Phreatobacter stygius: one gene and its partner. The protein of the gene in region 1 interacts with the protein of each later gene in a pairwise test. Links are inferred from orthologs where the notes say so. Each region holds a gene or a part of one and is shown on either strand. Other genes may lie near its edges. The genes, in order: E8M01_RS11020 and E8M01_RS15850.

Region 1 (9,475 bases):
TCGAGGCTCTGTTCGGCACGTTCTCGCTCGGCTCGACCGGTTATGTCGGCATTGTCGTGCTGGTCGTGCTGGTCACCACGGTCGCCGCGCTGACCTCGCGCTGGACGGTCATGCGGACCTTGAACGCGATCGACTAGAACCTGCTACTGTAGGATCCGCTCGTAATTGATCCGGAACTGCCGCTGGTCCGGCCTGCGGCTGGTGTCGAGATTGTGCACGGCGACCGAGGTCTCGTAGCCCTGTGCGTCGAACACCGTCCACTGCCGGAGCGTGAAGTCATTGGCATTGAACAGGATCATCAGCCGGTTGGTGCCGCCGATGGCCTGGCGTTCCTCCAGCATCACGATGACATAGTCGGGATCGCGGGTGACCGACGTGACATTGGCGTCGCGCAGGATGTCGACACGATCCGACAGCAGGAAACGCAACGGCGTCTGCGACAGGGGATAGATGTCTTGCGTGTTCAGCCGTCGGTCGCGCACCGCCACCGACTGGCCGTCGGCGATGATCTCGACCGGGCTCGGCGCATTGTACTGGAAGCGGATCTTGCCGGGCTTGTCGAGATAGAGCTTGCCGGTGGTGCGCCGGCCGTCCGGCCCGACCTGGACGAAATCGCCCTGCATGAAGCGGATGCCGTTGAAATAGGCGTTCACCTGCTGGGCGATGTCACGCGTATCGGCGTCGATGCCGCGGGCGGCGCGCGGCGCCTGACGCCGGACCGGCGGGGTCAACGGCCCGGCGGCCGTCGTGGTCGGCGCCGGCGCCGGCGCGGCTGCCGGGCCGGGCGGCTGCGGCATGGCGGGCGCGGTCGGCGAATCGGTCGAGGGACGCACGGCCGGCACTGGCGCAACCCGCGGCGGGCCGCCTGACGGCGCTGCCGCGCCGGGTGCCGGGCCGGATGCCGGGCCGAGCTGAAGCGGCGCGCCCTGGGCGAGCATGATCGGGCGGTCGGAGGCAGCCGCAAGCGAGGCCGCCCCGAACAGCGCGACCCCGGCCAGCAGCAGACAGGCCGGTCCCGCGATTGTCAGGCGTCTCGTCATCGCAGCTCCATGATTGGCTGGCGCGGGTGATAGGCAGTCGATAGGGCGAATTCGAGGCGAAACCCGGCCCTCAATCCGCGCCCTCGGGCAGCAGGATCTCACGCTTGCCTGCATGATTCGCCGGTCCGACGATACCTTCCCGCTCCATCCGCTCGATCAATGAGGCGGCGCGGTTGTAACCGATCTGCAGCCGCCTCTGGATATAGGAGGTCGACGCCTTCTTGTCGCGCATGACCACCTGGATCGCCCGGTCGTAGAGATCCGCCGGTTCGTCGCCGAAAGCGCCCTTGTCGAACACGGCGCCGTCCTCGCCCTCGCCGTCGGCGGCCTCCTCGTCATCGGTGGTGACCGATTCCAGATAGTCGGGCGCGCCCTGCTGCTTCAGATGACCGACGATCCGCTCGACCTCCTCGTCCGAGACGAACGGGCCGTGGACGCGGCTGATCCGGCCGCCGCCGGCCATGAACAGCATGTCGCCGCGGCCGAGCAGCTGCTCGGCACCCTGCTCGCCCAGAATGGTGCGGCTGTCGATCTTCGAGGTCACCTGGAACGAGATGCGGGTCGGGAAGTTCGCCTTGATCGTGCCGGTGATGACGTCGACCGACGGACGCTGGGTCGCCATGATCAGGTGGATGCCGGCGGCGCGCGCCATCTGGGCCAGACGCTGGATGGCGCCTTCGATGTCCTTGCCCGCGACCATCATCAGGTCGGCCATTTCGTCGACGATGACGACGATATAGGGGATCGGGTCGAGGCCCATCTCCTCCTGCTCGTAGACCGCCTCGCCGGTTTCCCGGTCGAAGCCGGTCTGGACGGTGCGGGTCAGCAATTCGCCCTTCGAACGGGCTTGCGCCATGCGGGCATTGAAGCCGTCGATATTGCGCACGCCGAGCTTCGACATTTTCTTGTAGCGCTCTTCCATCTCGCGCACCGCCCATTTGAGCGCCACGACCGCCTTTTTCGGGTCGGTGACGACAGGGGTGAGCAGATGCGGAATGCCGTCATAGATCGACAATTCGAGCATTTTCGGATCGACCATGATCAGCCGGCACTGCGCCGGCGTCAGCCGGTAGACCAGCGACAGGATCATCGTGTTGATGGCGACCGACTTGCCCGAGCCGGTGGTACCGGCCACCAGCAGATGCGGCATCTTGGCGAGATCGGCGATCACCGGATCGCCGCCAATGGTCTTGCCGAGCGCGATCGGCAGCTTTTCCTTGGCGGTGATGAAATCCTGGCTCGCCAGCATTTCGCGCAGCAGCACGTTTTCGCGCCTGGCATTGGGCAGTTCGATGCCGATGGCATTGCGGCCTGGCACCAGCGCGACGCGCGCCGAGACCGCCGACATGGAGCGGGCGATATCGTCGGCAAGGCCGATCACCCGGTTGGAGCGCGTGCCCGGCGCCGGCTCGAGCTCGTAGAGCGTCACCACCGGGCCTGGCCGGACATTGATAATCTCGCCACGCACGCCGAAATCGTCGAGCACCGAGGCGAGCGTCGCGGCATTGTCCTGCAGCGCCTCGGTCGACATCGAGACGTCGCGTTCGGAGGGCTTGGGTTCGGTCAGCAGGTCGAGCGGCGGCAGCTCATAGCTGTCGTCGATGCCGTCGGGCGGCGGCAGCGGCAGCTTCTGCTGGACCGCCACCGGGCGGGGGGCGGGTGCCGGCGCGTGAATACGCGGGCCACGGCCATCGGCGGCTGGGCGGGGTTCGACCTCGAATGGCGGTTCGTCGTCGACGGGCGGCCGGCCGGCGAGGCCCGGCGCGATGCGCGGTGCATCCACCTCCGGCTCGTCCTGACGGACCCGGGCCGGCGGCGCGTGATAGGTCCTGGGCGCCCGTTCGGCGGCCGCCTCGACCACCGGCTCGCGGCGCGCGCCGGTTGCCCGGGCGGCCACCGGAAAGTCGTCGTCCGGTTCGGTGAAGAAGGCTTTCGCGCGTGCGGCGAGACCCGGTGTCGCCGGTTCGGCGCGGCCGGCAGGCGCGCCGGCCGCGGCGCGCGCCAGATCCGGCGCTTCGCCCGCCATGCGCTTCAGCTTGGCCTTGGCCGACAGGACGCCATGGGCCAGCGCGCCGAGGCTGTTGGCGGCAAAGCCGCTGAGCCGTCCCGGCTCCTGGTCGTCGCTGCCGCGCACGCGCACCGCCCGCGCCGGGGCCAGCTCGTCGGCGAGCTCCTCCTCGGGCGGCCGGGCCGCCTTGATCATGACGCCGGCGGCGATCGCCGCGACGAACAGCCCAAGCCCCAGAATGGCAATGGCGACGAAGCCGCGCGTCAGGCCGGAGAGATTGCCGGCAACCGCGCTGATCACCGCCAGGCCGCCGTCGCCGATGACACCGCCGATACCGGTCGGCAGCGGCCAGCCGCGCGGCGCCTGCACCACGGAAGCGGCAACCGCCAGGATCATGCCGGCGGCGATGCCGAGCGGAATCCGCAGGCCTTCGCGATCGAACGGCCGGTTGGTGACGAAGCGCCAGCCCCACGCCGCCGCGACCCCGATGAGGCCAATGGCGCCGAGCCCGAACAGCTGCATGAGCAGATCGGCGAGGATCGCGCCGGGACGGCCGACCCAGTTCTTCACCGGCGCATTGGTGGCATGGCTGAGCGACGGATCGCCGGCGGTCCAGGTCATCAGGGCAAGCGCGGCCAGGCCGACGGCGGCAAGGATCGCAAGGCCGCCGATCTGTCGGATCTTGCGGCGCATTGCACCCTTCATCGCTTCGGGAAAGATCGAAAGCCCGGTATGCCGCCGCGCCACAGCCATGTCGGTCGCATCCTGTGAAGGGAGGGCCGGACGGGACATCCGCGCGCAGGCGGACGCCCCGGAAAGCCATCCGGTTCGTGAACCTGAACTTAGCGAGGCAAGGGTTGACGGGTGATTAACCATCGCCCGATTGGCCGGGTCGCGCGCCCTGCTGCCGGCATAAAGAAAACCCCCGGCGCGCTGCGCCGGGGGTCGTGTCGAGTCTCGAAAGCAGGCGGTCAGGCTCAGGGATTGTAAGCCCGCTCGCCATGCTCGGCGAGATCGAGACCCTCGCGCTCGCGGTCGGCGGAAACCCTCAGGCCGACGATCACGTCGACGATCTTGAACAGCACCAGCGAGCCGACGCCGGACCAGACCAGGGTCAGAAGCACCGCCTTGACCTGGGCCATGAAGGCCGGGCCGAATTCATAGGCCGCGACCGCCAGTTCGCCCGGCTTGGTTTCGTAGTCGGGGATGCCGACGCCGCCGAGCGAGGTATTGACCAGAATGCCGGTCGCCAGGGCGCCGATGATGCCGCCGACGCAATGGATGCCGAAGACGTCGAGCGAGTCGTCGTAGCCGAAGGCGTTCTTCACCGTCGAGCAGAAGACGAAGCAGACGCCGCCGGCGACCAGGCCGAGGACGATCGAGCCCATCGGCCCGGCGAAACCCGAAGCGGGTGTCACCGCGACCAGACCGGCAACGGCACCGGAGACCGCGCCGAGCAGCGAGGGCTTGCCCTTGGCCGCCCATTCGACGAACAGCCAGGACAGCGCCGCGGCGGCCGTCGCCACCAAGGTGTTCATCATGGCGAGCGCCGCCGTGCCATTGGCTTCGAGGTTGGAGCCGGCATTGAAGCCGAACCAGCCGACCCAGAGCAGGGCGGCGCCGATCAGGGTCATGACCAGCGAATGGGGCGGCATCAGTTCCTTGCCGTAACCGATGCGCTTGCCGATGACGAGGCAGCCGACCAGGCCGGCAATGCCGGCATTGATATGGACCACCGTACCGCCGGCGAAGTCGAGAGCACCCCACTGATAGATCAGGCCGGCATCGGCCTTGACCGCGGCGAGCTTGGCTTCGGCCGCCGCCTTGGCGGCTGCGTCGGCACCGGCTGCTGCGACCGCCTTGACCGCGTCGGCAATAGCGTCGGGACCGGCCCAGTACCAGACCATATGGGCGATCGGGAAGTAAATGAAGGTCACCCACAGGACCACGAACAGGATGACCGCGGAGAACTTCGCCCGCTCGGCGATGGCGCCGATGATCAGCGCCGGCGTGATGCAGGCGAAGGTCATCTGGAAGCAGATATAGGCGAGTTCGGGGATCACCACGCCGTTCGAGAAGGTCGCGGCGGTCGAATTGGCATCGACCCCGATCAGGAAGGCCTTGGAGAAGCCGCCGATATAGGCATTGAGCCCGCCGCCGCTGGTGAAGGTGAGCGAGTAGCCATAGACCACCCAGATGATCGCCACGAGAGCAACGATCACGAAGATCTGGGTGAGCACCGACAGCATGTTCTTGGTGCGCACGAGGCCGCCATAAAACAGCGCCAGGCCCGGAACCGTCATCAACAGCACCAGCACCGAGGAAACCAGCATCCAGGCGGTGTCACCCGGATTGGGCTTCGGCGGCGTCGGCGCCGGCGCCTGGGCCAGCGCCGGTTCGACGAAGACTGCCGCGGCGGCCAACAGCGCAAGCGCCGTGAAGCCCCACCGGGAACATATGGACTTGGTCATGTGGGAGTACTCCGGAAGGATATTGGGCGTTTGGGGGCCGCGTCAGAGCGCGTCGACGTCGGTCTCGCCGGTGCGGATGCGCACGGCATGCTCGATCGAGGTCACGAAGATCTTGCCGTCGCCGATCTGGCCGGTCTTGGCGGCGCCTGCGATGGCCGCGACGACCTTGTCGACGTCGCCGGCCGGGACAGCCACCTCGATCTTCAGCTTCGGCAGGAAGCTGACGGCATATTCGGCGCCGCGATAGATCTCGGTATGGCCCTTCTGGCGGCCATAGCCCTTCACTTCCGTCACGGTGAGGCCGTGGACCCCGATGCCGGTCAAGGCATCGCGGACCTCCTCCAGTTTGAATGGCTTGATGATAGCCATCACGATTTTCATATCGACATCCCCGAATTGGCTTCGCCGGAAGGCACCGGGTTGAAGCGTTGCTGGCGGCTCTTCGGCCCAACCCGAGCGGGGGCTGCGATCCGAACCAGGGACAGGGAATCAAGTCGCGTGCCAGTCGCACACGGCTCTGAAAAATGAAGTTATTTCAAATAGATAGATAGGGCTCCGGAAGTCTCTCCGAGAGCTTTCTCTGATTTTTGCCCAAACAATAGGCAATACAAAGCGTGCCATAAAGCCGCCGCAGCTTTGCCATGGCGGATTGCCCAGGAAATGTGCAGAATCGGAAACCGGTCACGTGCCGCGAAGCGGCCGGATCAACCCTTCCTGGGCGACTGACGCCACCAGCAACCCGTCGCGGGTGAAGATCGAGCCACGCGAAAAGCCGCGCGCGCCCTGGGACGACGGCGAATCCTGCGCATAGAGCAGCCATTGGTCGGCGCGGAACGGTCGGTGGAACCACATGGCGTGGTCGAGGCTGGCGCCCTGGATCGTCGCATCGAACAGGGTCCGCCCATGCGGGATCAGCGCTGCATCCAAAAGCGTCATGTCGGAGGCATAGGCCAGCACGCAGCGATGGACGATCGGATCGTCAGGCAAGGTGCCGGTCGCCCGGATCCAGGCGTGGAATTTGCCCTCGGGCTGACGCACGCCGCGATAACGCTCAAGTTCGACCGGACGCAATTCGATCGGCCGCTCACGGGCGAAATAGGCCTTCACCGCCGGCGGCGCCGCGGGGTCGAGATTGCGGCCGATCTCGGCCTCCGCCGGCAGGCTCTCCGGCGGCGGCACGTCGGGCATGCCGAACTGATGCTCGAAACCACCCTCTTCGACCTGAAACGAGGCGGACAGCGAAAAGATCGCGGCGCCGTGCTGGATCGCCAGCACCCGCCGGGTCGAAAAGCTCTTGCCGTCACGAATGCGCTCGACCTCATAGATGATCGGCGCCTTGGGATCGCCGGGCAGCACGAAATAGGCATGCAGCGAATGCGGTGCGCGGGCCTCGACGGTGCGGCAGGCAGCGACCAGCGCCTGGCCGATCACCTGGCCGCCGAACACCCGCTGCCAGCCCTCTTTCGGGCTCTGGCCGCGGAACAGGTTCACCTCGAGCCGCTCGAGATCGAGGATCTTCAAGAGGCGGTCGACGGCTGCGGACATGAGCGGGAAGGCTCCGGCGAGGGCTTAGACTGATCGCAGAGACCATCTTGGACGGATCGAGGTCAACCCCTCCCGGCCACGATCCCTTCCAACTACTGCCGCTTGGCGAGCGCATCCCGTTTGGTGGCGAGCGAGGCGGCGATCACCGCAATCGTCACCGCCGCGATCATCAGCGTGCAGATCGCGTTGATTTCCGGCGTCACGCCGAGCCGGACCTGGCTGTAGATGCGCATTGGCAAGGTGGTTGCCCCGGGGCCGGTGGTGAAGCTCGCGATCACCAGATCGTCGAGCGAGAGCGTGAAGGCGAGCAGGAAGCCTGCGATGACCGCCGGGGCGATGATCGGCAGGGTGACCCGGAAGAACACCTGGGCCGGCGAAGCGCCGAGATCGGCCGCCGCCTCTTCCAGCGACGCATCGAAACTGACCAGCCGCGACTGCACCACCACCGCCACGAAGCCGAGCGTGAAGGTCGCGTGCGCCACCGTCACCGTCCAGAAGCCGCGATCGATGCCGAGCGAGACGAACAGGAGAAGCAGCGACAGTCCGGTGATCACCTCGGGCATGACCAGCGGCGCATAGACCATGCCGGTGAACAGGAAGCGCCCGCGAAAGCGCAGGTAGCGGGTCAGCGCGAGCGCCGCGAAGGTGCCGATGACGGTGGCGATGACCGCCGAGACGAACGCGACCTTGGCGGTCATCCAGGCCGAATCGAGGAGCTGGCGGTTGTCCAGGATCGCGCTGTACCAGCGCGTCGAAAAGCCGCCCCAGACGGTGACCAGCTGGCTGGCATTGAACGAGAACACGATCAGGATGACGATCGGCAGGTAGAGGAAGCCGAAGCCGAGCGTCAGCGCGGTGGCGTCGATCAGGCGGGAGCGCCGGTTCATCGCCAGTCCCTCTTCATCGGGCAGCTTCCAGCTGGCGCGCCTGCAGGTGCTGATAGACCATGATCGGCCCGACCAGCACGACGAGCAGCAGGATGGCGACGGCTGACGCCACCGGCCAGTCGCGATTGGCGAAGAACTCGGTCCACAACGTCTTGCCGATCATCAGGGTTTCCGAGCCGCCGAGCAGATCCGGGATCACCACTTCTCCGGTGATCGGGATGAAACACAGGAAGCAGCCGGCAATGATGCCCGGCAAGGTCAGCGGCACGGTGATGCGCCAGAACGCCAGCCAGGGCGGGCAGCCCAGATCATTGGCCGCTTCCAAGAGGCTCCGGTCGATCCGCTCCAGCGCCGCATAGAGCGGCAGCACCATGAAGGGCAGGTAGGAATAGACCACCCCGATCAGGATCGCCGTCTCGGTATTGGCGATCTGCAGGCGCGTGCCGATCAGGCCGAGGCCGAGCAGCAGTTCGTTCAACAGCCCTTCGGGTTTGAGGATGCCGATCCAGGCATAGACCCGGATCAGGAAGCTGGTCCAGAACGGCAGGATCACCGCCATGACCAGGAGCGGCCTGAACCGTTCCGGAGCGCGGGCCATGGCATGGGCCATGGGGTAACCGATGATCAGCAGGATCAAGGTGCCGATCACGGCGATCCGGAGCGATGAGACGAAGGCGTCGATATAGAGACTGTCGCCGACGATCACGCCATAATTGGCCAATGACAGCTGGCCTGCCTTGTCGAGCCAGCCGGCCAGGCCGTCGCCAGCCTGGAAGACCGGCTCATAAGGCGGTACCGCGGTCGCCACCTGCGACAGCGACATTTTCGCGACGATGGCGAAGGGCACCAGGAAGAACAGCGCCAGCCAGAGATAGGGCACCAGGATGGTGACGCGGCGGGTGGCGCGATCGCTCATGGCCGCTACCGGGTCAACAGGACGAGCGCGTCGGCCGCGACCGCCAGGCGCACCGGCTCGCCCCAGGTGATCGGCCGCTCGACCAGGCGCGCGGCATTGGCGACCGCGGCGCGCAAGCGCAGGCCGCCGGCCCCGATCACATAGGTGGTCCAGTCGCCGAGATAGCCGATATCGTTGACGACGCCGTCGATCACCGTCCAGCCGTCGGGAGCCGGCTCGCCGCTCCTGAGGATGCGGGTCTTCTCCGGCCGCCAGGCAACCGCCACCGCCTGGCCGGCCGACACGGCCTCGGCCGCCTCGACGCTGACCCGTCCGGCAATCGCCGTCTCGATCGTCGCACGCCCGCCCTCGACCGCCGCGACCTTGCCCTCGATCAGGTTGATGTCGCCAATGAAGCCGGCGACATAACGGCTCGCCGGTGCCTCGTAGATCACCGGCGGCGGCGCCACCTGTACCACATGGCCCTTGTCCATCACCGCGATGCGGGTCGCCATGGTCATCGCTTCGTCCTGGTCATGGGTGACGATGACAAAAGTGATGCCGAGCCGCTCCTGCAGGGCGATCAGCTCGAACTGGGTCTCCTCGCGCAGCTTGCGGTCGAGCGCGCC
Region 2 (10,028 bases), 990 kb from region 1 along the record:
AATTGCCTAAATTGGGGCCAATATGATGGATGATGCGCAAGAAATGGCATCAAGGCTGCTGGCGAACCGGCTGCGCCGGGCCATCGCCGCAGCCGGCGGCCCGCGCCGGGTCGCGCGGGCGACCGGCGTGTCGGAACGCACCCTGCAGCTCTATCTCGCCAGCAAGGCCGACCCGAAGATCGGCAAGCTCGCGGTCATCGCGCAGGCCTGCGGGGTCTCGCTGGACTGGCTCGCCGGGCTTTCGGAGCGCGCCGCACCGGCCGGCGCCGCACCCGACGAGGCCGGCATCGGCATCGAGGCCGATCCCGACACCGTCCAGCTTGCCATTCTCAATGTCGCGGCGGCGGCCGGGCCCGGCCGCTGGAACGAGCGCGCCGAAATTGTCGGCCGGCTGCCCTTCTCGTTCGATAAGCTCAGGCGCCACGGCGTCGATCCCGCCAGGGCCCATGCCATCCGCGCCGCCGGCGACAGCATGTGGCCAACCATTGCCGACCAGGCCCTGGTGCTGGTCGATACCGGCAGGCGCGACATTGTCGAGGACGCCATCTATGCCTTCGTGGTCGACGACCAGGCGCGCATCAAGCGGATCCAGCGCGGCCTCGACGGCAGCCTGATCTTCATTTCCGACAATGCCGCGCTCTACGGCCCGGACCGGCTGGCGCGCGACCGGCTCGACCAGCTCGAGGTCGTCGGCCGGGTGTTCTGGAGCGAGCGCCTGTTCTGAGCCCCGCCAGGCCCGGACCACCGCCTGAACCGCCCGCCGGCGTGGCAGACAGATCCCCTGCCGCGCGTCCGTCCAGCCGGCCCCCGGCCGCCGGCCGCCGCCGCGACGCATCATCTCGACATGGCGTCGTCCGGCCACGGCGACGTCGACCTGCGCCCTTGACCTGCACCCTTGGCCTGCACCCTTGGCCTGCACCCTTGGCCCGGACGCCTGGCCTGGACGTTTGACCGGTTCGCCTGGACGTTTGACCTGGACGTTCGGCCGGGTCGCTTGGCCTGCACGCCTGGCCGGCTCGCTTGGCCGGCAATCTCCCGCGGCCTCGCTTCGGCCCCCGGGGCCGGCGGTCACGGTTCGCCGCCGCCCGCGGCCCGGTCATTCCCGGCGCAAGCGCTTGATCTTCCGAACACAACAACCGGCCGACCGCGCCCGCCCCGGGGGCCGCCGCCGCGGTCACGGTTGGCGCCGCCGCCACGCCCGGTTCCGCCGCCTTGCCGGCACTCCGGCGGCTCGGATCACCGACCACTGCCATGCGATCCATCGCCGGCCCCGCCCCCCGCGATCCGCCCGGCCCGGTCCCCGCCGCACCTCAAGCCTCTGCGATAATGACAACTTTCCCAACCCCCGCGGCATCTTGCCGGCCCCTGCGGGATGCCACCTGATGCTTCGCGTTACAGGTACAAAGTCAGCGGAAGAAGCGGTCGAAGAAGCCTGCGCCCGGCTGCGGACGGATCACGTCGCCGCGGTTTTCAGGTTCGCCTGACCGGCCGGCCACCCGCCGCGGTGCCTGGTCGGTGCGGGACATCAGCATCGGCTGATCGATGATCTCACCAGGCAGGGCGCGGGTCGGAACACCGAAGGAGCGCCAGTTGCCCGGCAGATCGACGACCTGCTGGCCACGATGGGCCTCGGCCATGACCCGGTTCCAGATCTCGACCGGCAGGCTGCCGCCGGACAGCCGCTTGGTCGGCTGGCCGTCGTCATTGCCGAGCCAGACACCGGCGACATAGCGGCCGGTATAACCGAGGAACCAGGCGTCGCGGAAATCCTGGCTGGTGCCGCTCTTGCCGGCGGCGATCCAGCCGGGCAGCCTGAGCGCGCGGGCCGTGCCCGAGACCGTGGTTTCGTGCATCATGGCGTTCATCATCGCCGAATGCTGCGGCTCGATGACCCGGCCCGGATTGACCGGCGTGCGCCGGAACAGCACACGGCCATTGGTGGTGCGGATGCGGGTGATGACATGCGGGATCACGCCGTTGCCGCCATTGGCGAAGGGCACATAGGCCCCGGTCAGCTCGAGCAGCGTCACTTCCGAGGTGCCGAGCGAGATCGACGGATTGGCCTGCAGCGGCGAGCCGATGCCGAGCTTCTGGGCGGTGCGCACGACGCTGCGCGGCCCGACCTCATTGGTCAGCCGGACGGCGACCGTGTTGAGCGAGGCGGACAGCGCCGTCGACAGCGTCACCTCGCCGCGATAGTCGCGAGTATAGTTTTCCGGACGCCAGCCGGCGATGGCCACTGGCGCGTCGGCCCGGGTCGTGTCGGGCGTCATGCCGCGCTCCAGCGCGCTCAGATAGACGAAGGCCTTGAACGCCGAACCGGGCTGACGCCGGGCCGCCACCGCACGGTTGAACTGGCTTTGGGCATAGTCGCGGCCGCCGACCAAAGCGCGCACCGCGCCTTCGGTATCGAGCACGACCACGGCGCCCTGGCGCACGTCGTACCGCGTGCCGCTGCGCGAAAGCACCTCGTTCAGCGCGGCCTCGGCGGCCTGCTGCAGCGGCGCGACGATGGTGGTTTCGATCACCAGGTCGGTCTCGACCTTGCCGACATAATCGTCCAGCAGGTCCATGACCCAGTCGGCGACATAATTGATCGAGCCGCTGGCGGCGGTGCGGCTGGTTTCGGCCGGATTGGCGATCGCCGCCTTGGCCTGCGCCTCGGTGATGTAGCCCTGCTCGGCCATGGCCATCAGCACGAGCTGGGCGCGCGCTTCGGCCGCTTCCGGGTTGCGGGTTGGCGCCAGCCGCGAGGGCGCCTTGACCAGGCCGGCAATGGTCGCTGCTTCGGCGAGCGTCAGCGCGGTGGCCGGCTTGTCGTAATAGCGCCGCGCCGCGGCTTCGATGCCATAGGCGCCGGCGCCGAAATAGACCCGGTTCAGATAGAGTTCGAGGATCTGATCCTTGGAATAATTGGTCTCCAGCCAGAGCGCCAGGATCGCTTCCTGGATCTTCCGGCCCATGGTCCGATCGGGCGTCAGGAACAGGTTCTTGGCGAGCTGCTGGCTCAGCGTCGAGCCGCCCTGCGACACGCCCCGGTTGGTAATATTGGTCACGACGGCACGGGTTAGACCGATCACGTCGAGGCCGAAATGTGAATAGAAGCGCCGGTCCTCGATGGCGATCAGTGCCTGCGGCACGTGGCGCGGCAGGCTTCTGAGCTGTACCGCCGCGCCGCCGGTATCGCCGCGATTGGCCAGTTCCGCGCCGTCGGCGGCAACGATCGCGATGTTCGGCGGTCGCCTCGGCACTTCCAGCGTATGGGTCGGCGGCAGGCGGGCGGCATACCAGGCGACGACGCCGGCGCAAATGATCAGTCCCCAGACCGCCGCGGTCAGACCCCAGACCATCAACCGGCCAAAAATGCCCCGCCGTTTGCGGCGCCTTGGCGCCTCATCCTTGCTCGGCCGGCGTTTTGGCTGCTTGCGTGGCATAGGGCGCGGTTCGGGCTCCTGGATGTCTTGCGGATCGGGGCGGCGCTTGGCTGGCTTGGCGGGGCTTGCAACGCGCACGGAAGGTCTGTCCTCGGGCATCGCGCGAAGGTCCATGCCGCCGCGCGCCGTCCCGAAGCTCGGCTCGATTCGATCGTTGCCGCCGCGTCCCCGTGCCATCGCCCTGGATATCACCACCCGGCCCGCCATGGGCCGCACCCTTTCCTCGCTTCTTTGCAATAATCAGGGCGCAATGAAGGGGTCGTTAAGGCGATATCGCGTCACGCTTTCATTGTTGGTCAAGGTAAAGGGACATTTACCGCTTTGCCGGGGTTTTGACAGGAAACATGAAACAACCGGGCGGGTACATCGTCTCCTCTTGGAGCCCGTGCAGATGTCGTCAAGTCCCGCCGGCGTGCCGCCCGAAGCCGGCGACAGAGTGTCTGAGACCATCATCGCCGAAGCCCTGTCGATTGCCCTGCTGGCCCGGGTACGCACCATGCGCGTTCTGCTCGAGACCGAAGATGGCGGCCTTGTGCCGGCCTCGGACGCTGCCGTCCTGCACGGCCGCCTGGAAAAGATCGAGGCTCAACTCGAGGCGCGCCGCCGCCCGCCCGACGACCAAGGGGTCGACATCGTCTATCTCGATTGATGGTCTTCCCATCAATCCTGATTGATCGGTTTCGGTCGATCCCGATTGGTCGGCTTGTTCATCAATCCCGATCGATGAGCCGGCCTTCAGCGGCTGCCGTCGTCTTCCAGCACGCTGGTCAGCACCCTGCGGATCGCCGCCTGGCGTTGCGCGGTCTGCACCTTGGCGCCCATCAGGTCGGTGACATAAAACACGTCCACCGCCTTCTCGCCGAAGGTCGCGACATAGGCCGAGCCGATATTCAGGCTGTGGCGCGACAGGGCGGCCGTCAGGTCGTGCAGCAGGCCCGGCCGGTCGAGCCCGGACACCTCGATCACCGTGTAGCGGTTCGACCAGGTGTTGTTGATGGCGACGTCCGGGGCGATCCGGAAGGTGCGTGAACGCTGCCGGGCCGATGATTTGCGGTGTGCCGCCGCGACCGCCTCGCCGACCTTGATCTCACCGCGCAGCGCCTTCTCGATACTGTCGGCAATACGCTTGGCGCGCCGCTCCTCGTCCTCGTCGCGATCGAAGCCACGGCTGATCGAGATCGTGTCGAGCGCCAGGCCATCGGTCGTCGTGTAGATCTGCGCGCCGATGATATTGGCGCCGGCTGCGGCGCAGGCGCCGGCGATGATCGACAGGAGCCTCGGGTGGTCGGGGGCGAGCACGGTGAGATGTGTCACCCCTTGTCCGGCGACCAGGTCGACGCGGGTCGCCAGCGACTGGCCGGCAGCCTCCGCTGCCAGCAGGAAGCGGGCATGTTCGATCTTGGTGGCGAGGTCGACCTTCAGCCAATAGGCGGCATAGTGACGGCCGATATAGGCCTCGAGCGTCGGGCCGGAGAGATCGGGCAGCGCCTCCGGCACGGTCCGGCGAAACTCCTCCTGGGCGATTTCGACCCGCCGCGTGCGGTTCACCTCCGAGAAGCCGCCGGTCACCACCGGTTCGGTTTCGTAATAGAGCGTGCGCAGCAACTGGCTCTTCCAGCCGTTCCAGACGCCGGGCCCGACGGCGATGATATCGGCCGTGGTCAGGATCAGCAGCATCTTCATGCGCTCGAGCGACTGCACCACGCCGGCGAAGGTCTCGATGGTCTTGCGGTCGCTGAGATCACGTGACTGGGCGATGGTCGACATGACCAGGTGGTTCTCGACCAGCCAGGCGACCGTTTCAGTCTCGGCCTTGGTCAGCCCGAACCGCGGCCCGAGCCGGCGCGCCACCTTGGCGCCGGCGATCGAGTGATCCTCCGGCCGGCCCTTGGAAATGTCATGCAGGAACAGCGTGATATAGAGCAGATCGCGGTTGCGTGGCTGGATCGTCTTGATCAGGTCGGCGGCCAGCCCCAGGTTCGGATCGCCGCCCCGCTCGATCTGCTGCAGCGTGCCGATGCAACGCAACAGATGCTCGTCCACCGTATAATGGTGGTACATGTTGAACTGCATCATCGCCACGACGCGGCCGAAATCCGGCACGAAGCGGCCGAGCAGGCCCGCCTCGTTCATGCGCCGGAGCACCACCTCGGCGGTATTGGCCGAGGTGAGGATGGCGATGAACAGCTGGTTGGCGATCGGATCGTGGCGCAACTTTTCGTCGACCAGCTTGAGCGAGCGGGTCAAGAGCCGCATGGCGTCGGGATGGAGCGCCAGGTTGTAGCGGTCGGCGAGCGCGAAGATGCGGATCAGGTTGACCGGGTCACGTGCGAAGGCCTCGGCGTCGGAGACGGTGATCCGGTCGTGATCGATCTGGAAGTCCGGGCTCTCCTTGAAGCCGCGCGGCGATTTCGGCCGGAGCCTGGCGATGAACCGGTCGAGCACCGGCGCCGGCTTTTCGTGCCGCTCTTCCAGTTCGGCGCAGAGGATGGCGGTGAGGTCGCCGACATCCTTGGCCACCAGGAAATAGTGCTTCATGAAGCGCTCGACATCGACCAGGCCCGAATGGCCGCGATAGCCGAGGCGCGGCGCCAGTTCGCGCTGCAGGTCGAAGGACAGCCGCTCCTCGGCGCGGCCGGTGAGAAAATGCAGGTGGCAGCGGACGGTCCAGAGGAACCGCTCGCAGCGCCGGAAGGTCTGCGCCTCGCGGCGGGTGAAGACGCCTTTCTTGGCGAGTTCCTCATCGGTCTTCACCCGATAGGCGTAGCGGGCGATCCAGAACAGCGTGTGCAGGTCGCGTAAGCCCCCCTTGCCGTCCTTTACATTGGGCTCGACCAGATAACGCGACTGGCCGGTCTTGCGGTGCCGCTCGTCGCGTTCGGCAAGCTTGGCGGCAACAAATTGCGGCACGGTGCCACGCACCACCTCGGCGCCGAAGCGCTGTTCCAGCTCGTTGAACAGCACCATGTCGCCGAGGATATGGCGCGCCTCCAGGATCGCGGTCCGGATGGTCTGGTCGGCGCGCGCCTGGCGGATGCATTCGTCGACCGAGCGGGTGGCGTGGCCAACCTTCAGGCCCATGTCCCACAGGCAGTAGAGAATGGCCTCGGCGACGCTCTCGCCCCAGGCGGTCTGCTTGTAGGGCAGCAGGAACAGGAGGTCGATGTCGGAGCCCGGCGCCAGCATGCCACGGCCATAACCGCCGGTCGCCACGACCGTCATCCGTTCGCCGGATGACGGGTTGTCGGAGGGGTAGAGCTTGGTGACGATCCAGTCGTAGACGACGCGGATCACGTCGTCCTGGAAGCGCGACAGGGCCTCGGCGCAGCTGCGCCCGTCGGCGTCGGCGATCAGCCGCTGCTCGGCCGTCTTGCGCGCTTCGGCAAGCCAGCGCTTGAGGATCTGGACGACAGCCGCGCGGGCTTCACGGCTATTGCCGGCATGGACGCCGACGGCGCCGATATCGCGGGCGATATCGGCGGGATCGACCAGCGGGCCGTGGTCTGCGGCCCGTCGGCGCGGGCTGACTTCGAGGGTCGTCTGATCCATCGGTTCTCACGGTCGCATACGGACTGGCGACCATACGCGTTTCGCATGGACCGCGCGATATCGCCAAGGTTTTCGATCTAGATCCCCGCGGCACCGCCGTCGGCGCGCGGGTCATGGGCGCCGAGCATAGACCGGTCCGGGAACCAGGTGACGCCGCCGGCATGGCCCATCGTATCGGAATAGGCCTCGGGAATGGTTTCGGCGGCATGGCCCATGCGCTGCAGCGCCGTGACCAGGCTGTCATCGAAGCGGTTTTCCAGGCGCAGCCCGGTGACCGCCGAACCCCAGGTGCGGCCGAGCAGCCAGCGCGGCCGGTCGAGCGTCTCGTCCAATGGCACGCCGTGACGGACATGGCGCTCGAACACCATGGCCTGGGTCTGCGGCTGGCCCTCGCCGCCCATCGTGCCATAAGAAAACACCCGGCCGTCATGGAGCCTGGCGAGAGCCGGATTGAGTGTGTGGAACGGCCGGCGCCCCGGTTCCAGCGGGTTCACCGCCTTCGGATCGAGGGCGAAGCTGGCGCCGCGGTTCTGCATCAGGAAGCCGGTCGAGCCCGAGATGCAGCCGGAACCGAATTCCCAATAGATCGACTGGATATAGGAGACGACGCGGCCCTCGGCATCGGCCGCGCCCATCCAGATTGTGTCGCCGGGCGCTGCCCGCTGCGGCCAGGCCAGTGCCTGCTTCAGCTTCACCGCCTGCGCCTCGCGGTCGAGCGCCTTGATCGTCAGGAAGTCCTGCGGATCGCCAGTGAGCCGGTCGAAATCAGTCACGAAACTGTCGCGGATCATGAAGGCGCGCTTGGTCGCTTCGACCAGGCGGTGGACGAAGCCGACGGTCTCTGGCGTCACCGGGCCGTGCATCGCTTCCAGCCGGTCGACGATGCCGAGGATCATCAGCGAGGCCAGCCCCTGGGTCGGCGGCGGCATGTTGAAAATCTGGCCGAGCGAATGGTCGAGCGTCAGCGGCGCGCGCTCGACGGCATAATAGGCCTGCAGGTCGGCGCGGCTGACCGGCGCGCCCATCTTTTCCAGATCGTTCGCCAGCTCGCGCGCGATATCGCCGCGATAGGTATCCTCGAAACCGGCGCGCGCCATATGTTCGAGGGATGCCGCCAGCGCCGGCTGTTTCATGACGGTGCCTTCGGCCGGCGGCCGTCCGTCGACCAGGAAGGTGTCGGCAAAGCCGGGACAATCCTTTAGCTCGAACAGCTTGTCGACGGTCAGCCGCGCCTGCGACCGCGTCACCACATAGCCGTCGCGCGCGGCGCGGATCGCCGGTTCGAGCAGGACCGTGCGAGGCAGCCGGCCACCGGCGGCCTTGGCCATGGCATTGGCCATGCGCCAGCCACCGATCGCACCCGGGACGGTCAGGGCCGCGCGCGGCCCGCGGGTCGGGATCTCATAGTCGCCGCGGTCCCAGTAGGAGCGCATGGTCGCGCTCTCGCCGGCAAACCCGCAGGCTTCGATGCCGTGCACCCGGCCGTTCGGCTGGTGGATCAGCCAGAAGCCGTCGCCGCCGACATGGGTCATGTGCGGATAGACCGCTGCAATCGCCGCGGCGGCGGCGATCATCGCTTCGATCGCATTGCCGCCCTCCGCCAGAATCTGACGCCCGGCCTCGGCCGCGGCCGAATGGGGCGCAGCGACGACACCGCGCGAGAATGGGCCTTGCGTCATCAGGAACGATCCCTCGAATGCTGGCCGAGGATAGCGGAGCAGCGCGCCCACGGCGAACCGTCGTAGCGCCAGTGCAAACCCCGACGCAATCCCACCGCGCGTAAGCGTTTGTTTCTAGCCGAAAGCTTCGATCCTTTTGGCTAGAGCGCCATCGAGCGGCCGAGCGCCTCGCGCGACACCTCGCCCTTGGCACCTGACAGCACCACCCGGCCGCGTTCCATCACGGCGAAGCGGTTGCCGAGCTCCTCGGCGAAATCCAGATATTGCTCGACCAGCAGGATCGCGATGTCGCCCTTCTGGCGGAGATAGACGATGGCCCGGCCGATATCCTTGATGATGGAGGGCTGGATGCCCTCGGTCGGTTCGTCGAGCACCAGCAGGCGCGGCCGGGTGACCAGCGCCCGGCCAATGGCGAGTTGCTGCTGCTGGCCGCCTGAGAGATCGCCGCCGCGCCGTCCCAGCATGGTGCTGAGCACCGGGAACAGGGAGAATATGTCGTCGGGAATCGTCCGGTCGGAACGGCGGAGCGGCGCGAAACCGGTCTCCAGGTTCTCCTTCACCGTCAACAGCGGGAAGATCTCCCGGCCTTGCGGAACATAAGCGATGCCGCGCCGCGCCCGCTCGAAAGGCGGCATGCGGGTGATGTCGCGCCCTTCCCACACGATCTCGCCGGCCGAAATCGGCTGGTGTCCGACAATGGCGCGCAACAGCGAGCTCTTGCCGACGCCGTTGCGGCCGAGCACGCAGGTGACCGCCCCCGGCACGACCGCCAGCGAGACATCGCGCAGCGCCTGGGCCGCACCATAATGCAGGTCGACGTTTTTGACTTCCAACATGACTTACCGTCCGAGATAGACTTCGATGACCCGATCGTCGGAACTGACCTGATCGAGCGTGCCCTCGGCCAGCACCGAGCCTTCGTGCAGGCAGGTGACCTTCACACCGAGCTCGCGGATGAAACCCATGTCGTGTTCCACCACGACGACCGAATGGCTCTTGGCGATGTCCTTCAGCAGGTCGGCGGTCGCTGCCGTTTCGGCATCCGTCATGCCGGCGGCAGGCTCGTCGACCAGCAGGAGCTTCGGGTCCTGGGCCAGCAGCATGCCGATCTCGAGCCACTGCTTCTGGCCATGCGACAGTTCGGAGGCCATGCGGGCGCGGTGATCGCCGAGCCTGACAATGCCCAGGATCTCGTCGACGCGTGCCATGATCGGTCGGGAATGGCGCGAGAACAGCGTACCGAACACGGTGCGGTCGGCCTTGACCGCCATCAGCACATTGTCCTCCACCGTGTGGCTTTCGAACACGGTGGGTTTCTGGAACTTCCGGCCGATGCCGAGATTGGCGATCGCCGTCTCGTCGAGCT

What was found.
Region 2: the proteins of E8M01_RS11020 (region 1) and E8M01_RS15850 interact in binary tests that used the Escherichia coli proteins (3 or more experiments, as listed by UniProt). The link is inferred for Phreatobacter stygius from one-to-one orthologs.

Annotation. Positions count from the first base shown.
Region 1 is NZ_CP039690.1:2,395,104-2,404,578, forward strand. The notes cover bases 4,232-7,086. They hold E8M01_RS11020 (P-II family nitrogen regulator), read right to left. Parts: upstream 5,901-7,086; coding sequence 5,562-5,900; downstream 4,232-5,561. Other genes in these bases: E8M01_RS11015 (ammonium transporter), read right to left, coding at 4,232-5,519; tesB (acyl-CoA thioesterase II), read right to left, coding at 6,201-7,064. In the rest of the region: E8M01_RS11000 (cell division protein FtsX), read left to right, coding at 1-137; E8M01_RS11005 (outer-membrane lipoprotein carrier protein LolA), read right to left, coding at 144-1,040; E8M01_RS11010 (FtsK/SpoIIIE family DNA translocase), read right to left, coding at 1,111-3,924; more of E8M01_RS11015, read right to left, coding at 4,026-4,231; E8M01_RS11030 (ABC transporter permease), read right to left, coding at 7,157-7,951; E8M01_RS11035 (ABC transporter permease subunit), read right to left, coding at 7,965-8,867; E8M01_RS11040 (ABC transporter ATP-binding protein), read right to left, coding at 8,873-9,475. UniProt on the Escherichia coli protein: Involved in the regulation of nitrogen metabolism. Regulates the activity of its targets by protein-protein interaction in response to the nitrogen status of the cell.
Region 2 is NZ_CP039690.1:3,381,188-3,391,215, forward strand. What follows is about bases 3,970-7,377. They hold E8M01_RS15850 ([protein-PII] uridylyltransferase), read right to left. Parts: upstream 6,984-7,377; coding sequence 4,170-6,983; downstream 3,970-4,169. Other genes in these bases: E8M01_RS35070 (hypothetical protein), read left to right, coding at 3,970-4,083; E8M01_RS15855 (gamma-glutamyltransferase family protein), read right to left, coding at 7,061-7,377. Outside these bases: E8M01_RS15835 (XRE family transcriptional regulator), read left to right, coding at 44-724; E8M01_RS15840 (transglycosylase domain-containing protein), read right to left, coding at 1,407-3,350; more of E8M01_RS35070, read left to right, coding at 3,547-3,969; more of E8M01_RS15855, read right to left, coding at 7,378-8,662; urea ABC transporter ATP-binding subunit UrtE, read right to left, coding at 8,803-9,498; urea ABC transporter ATP-binding protein UrtD, read right to left, coding at 9,502-10,028.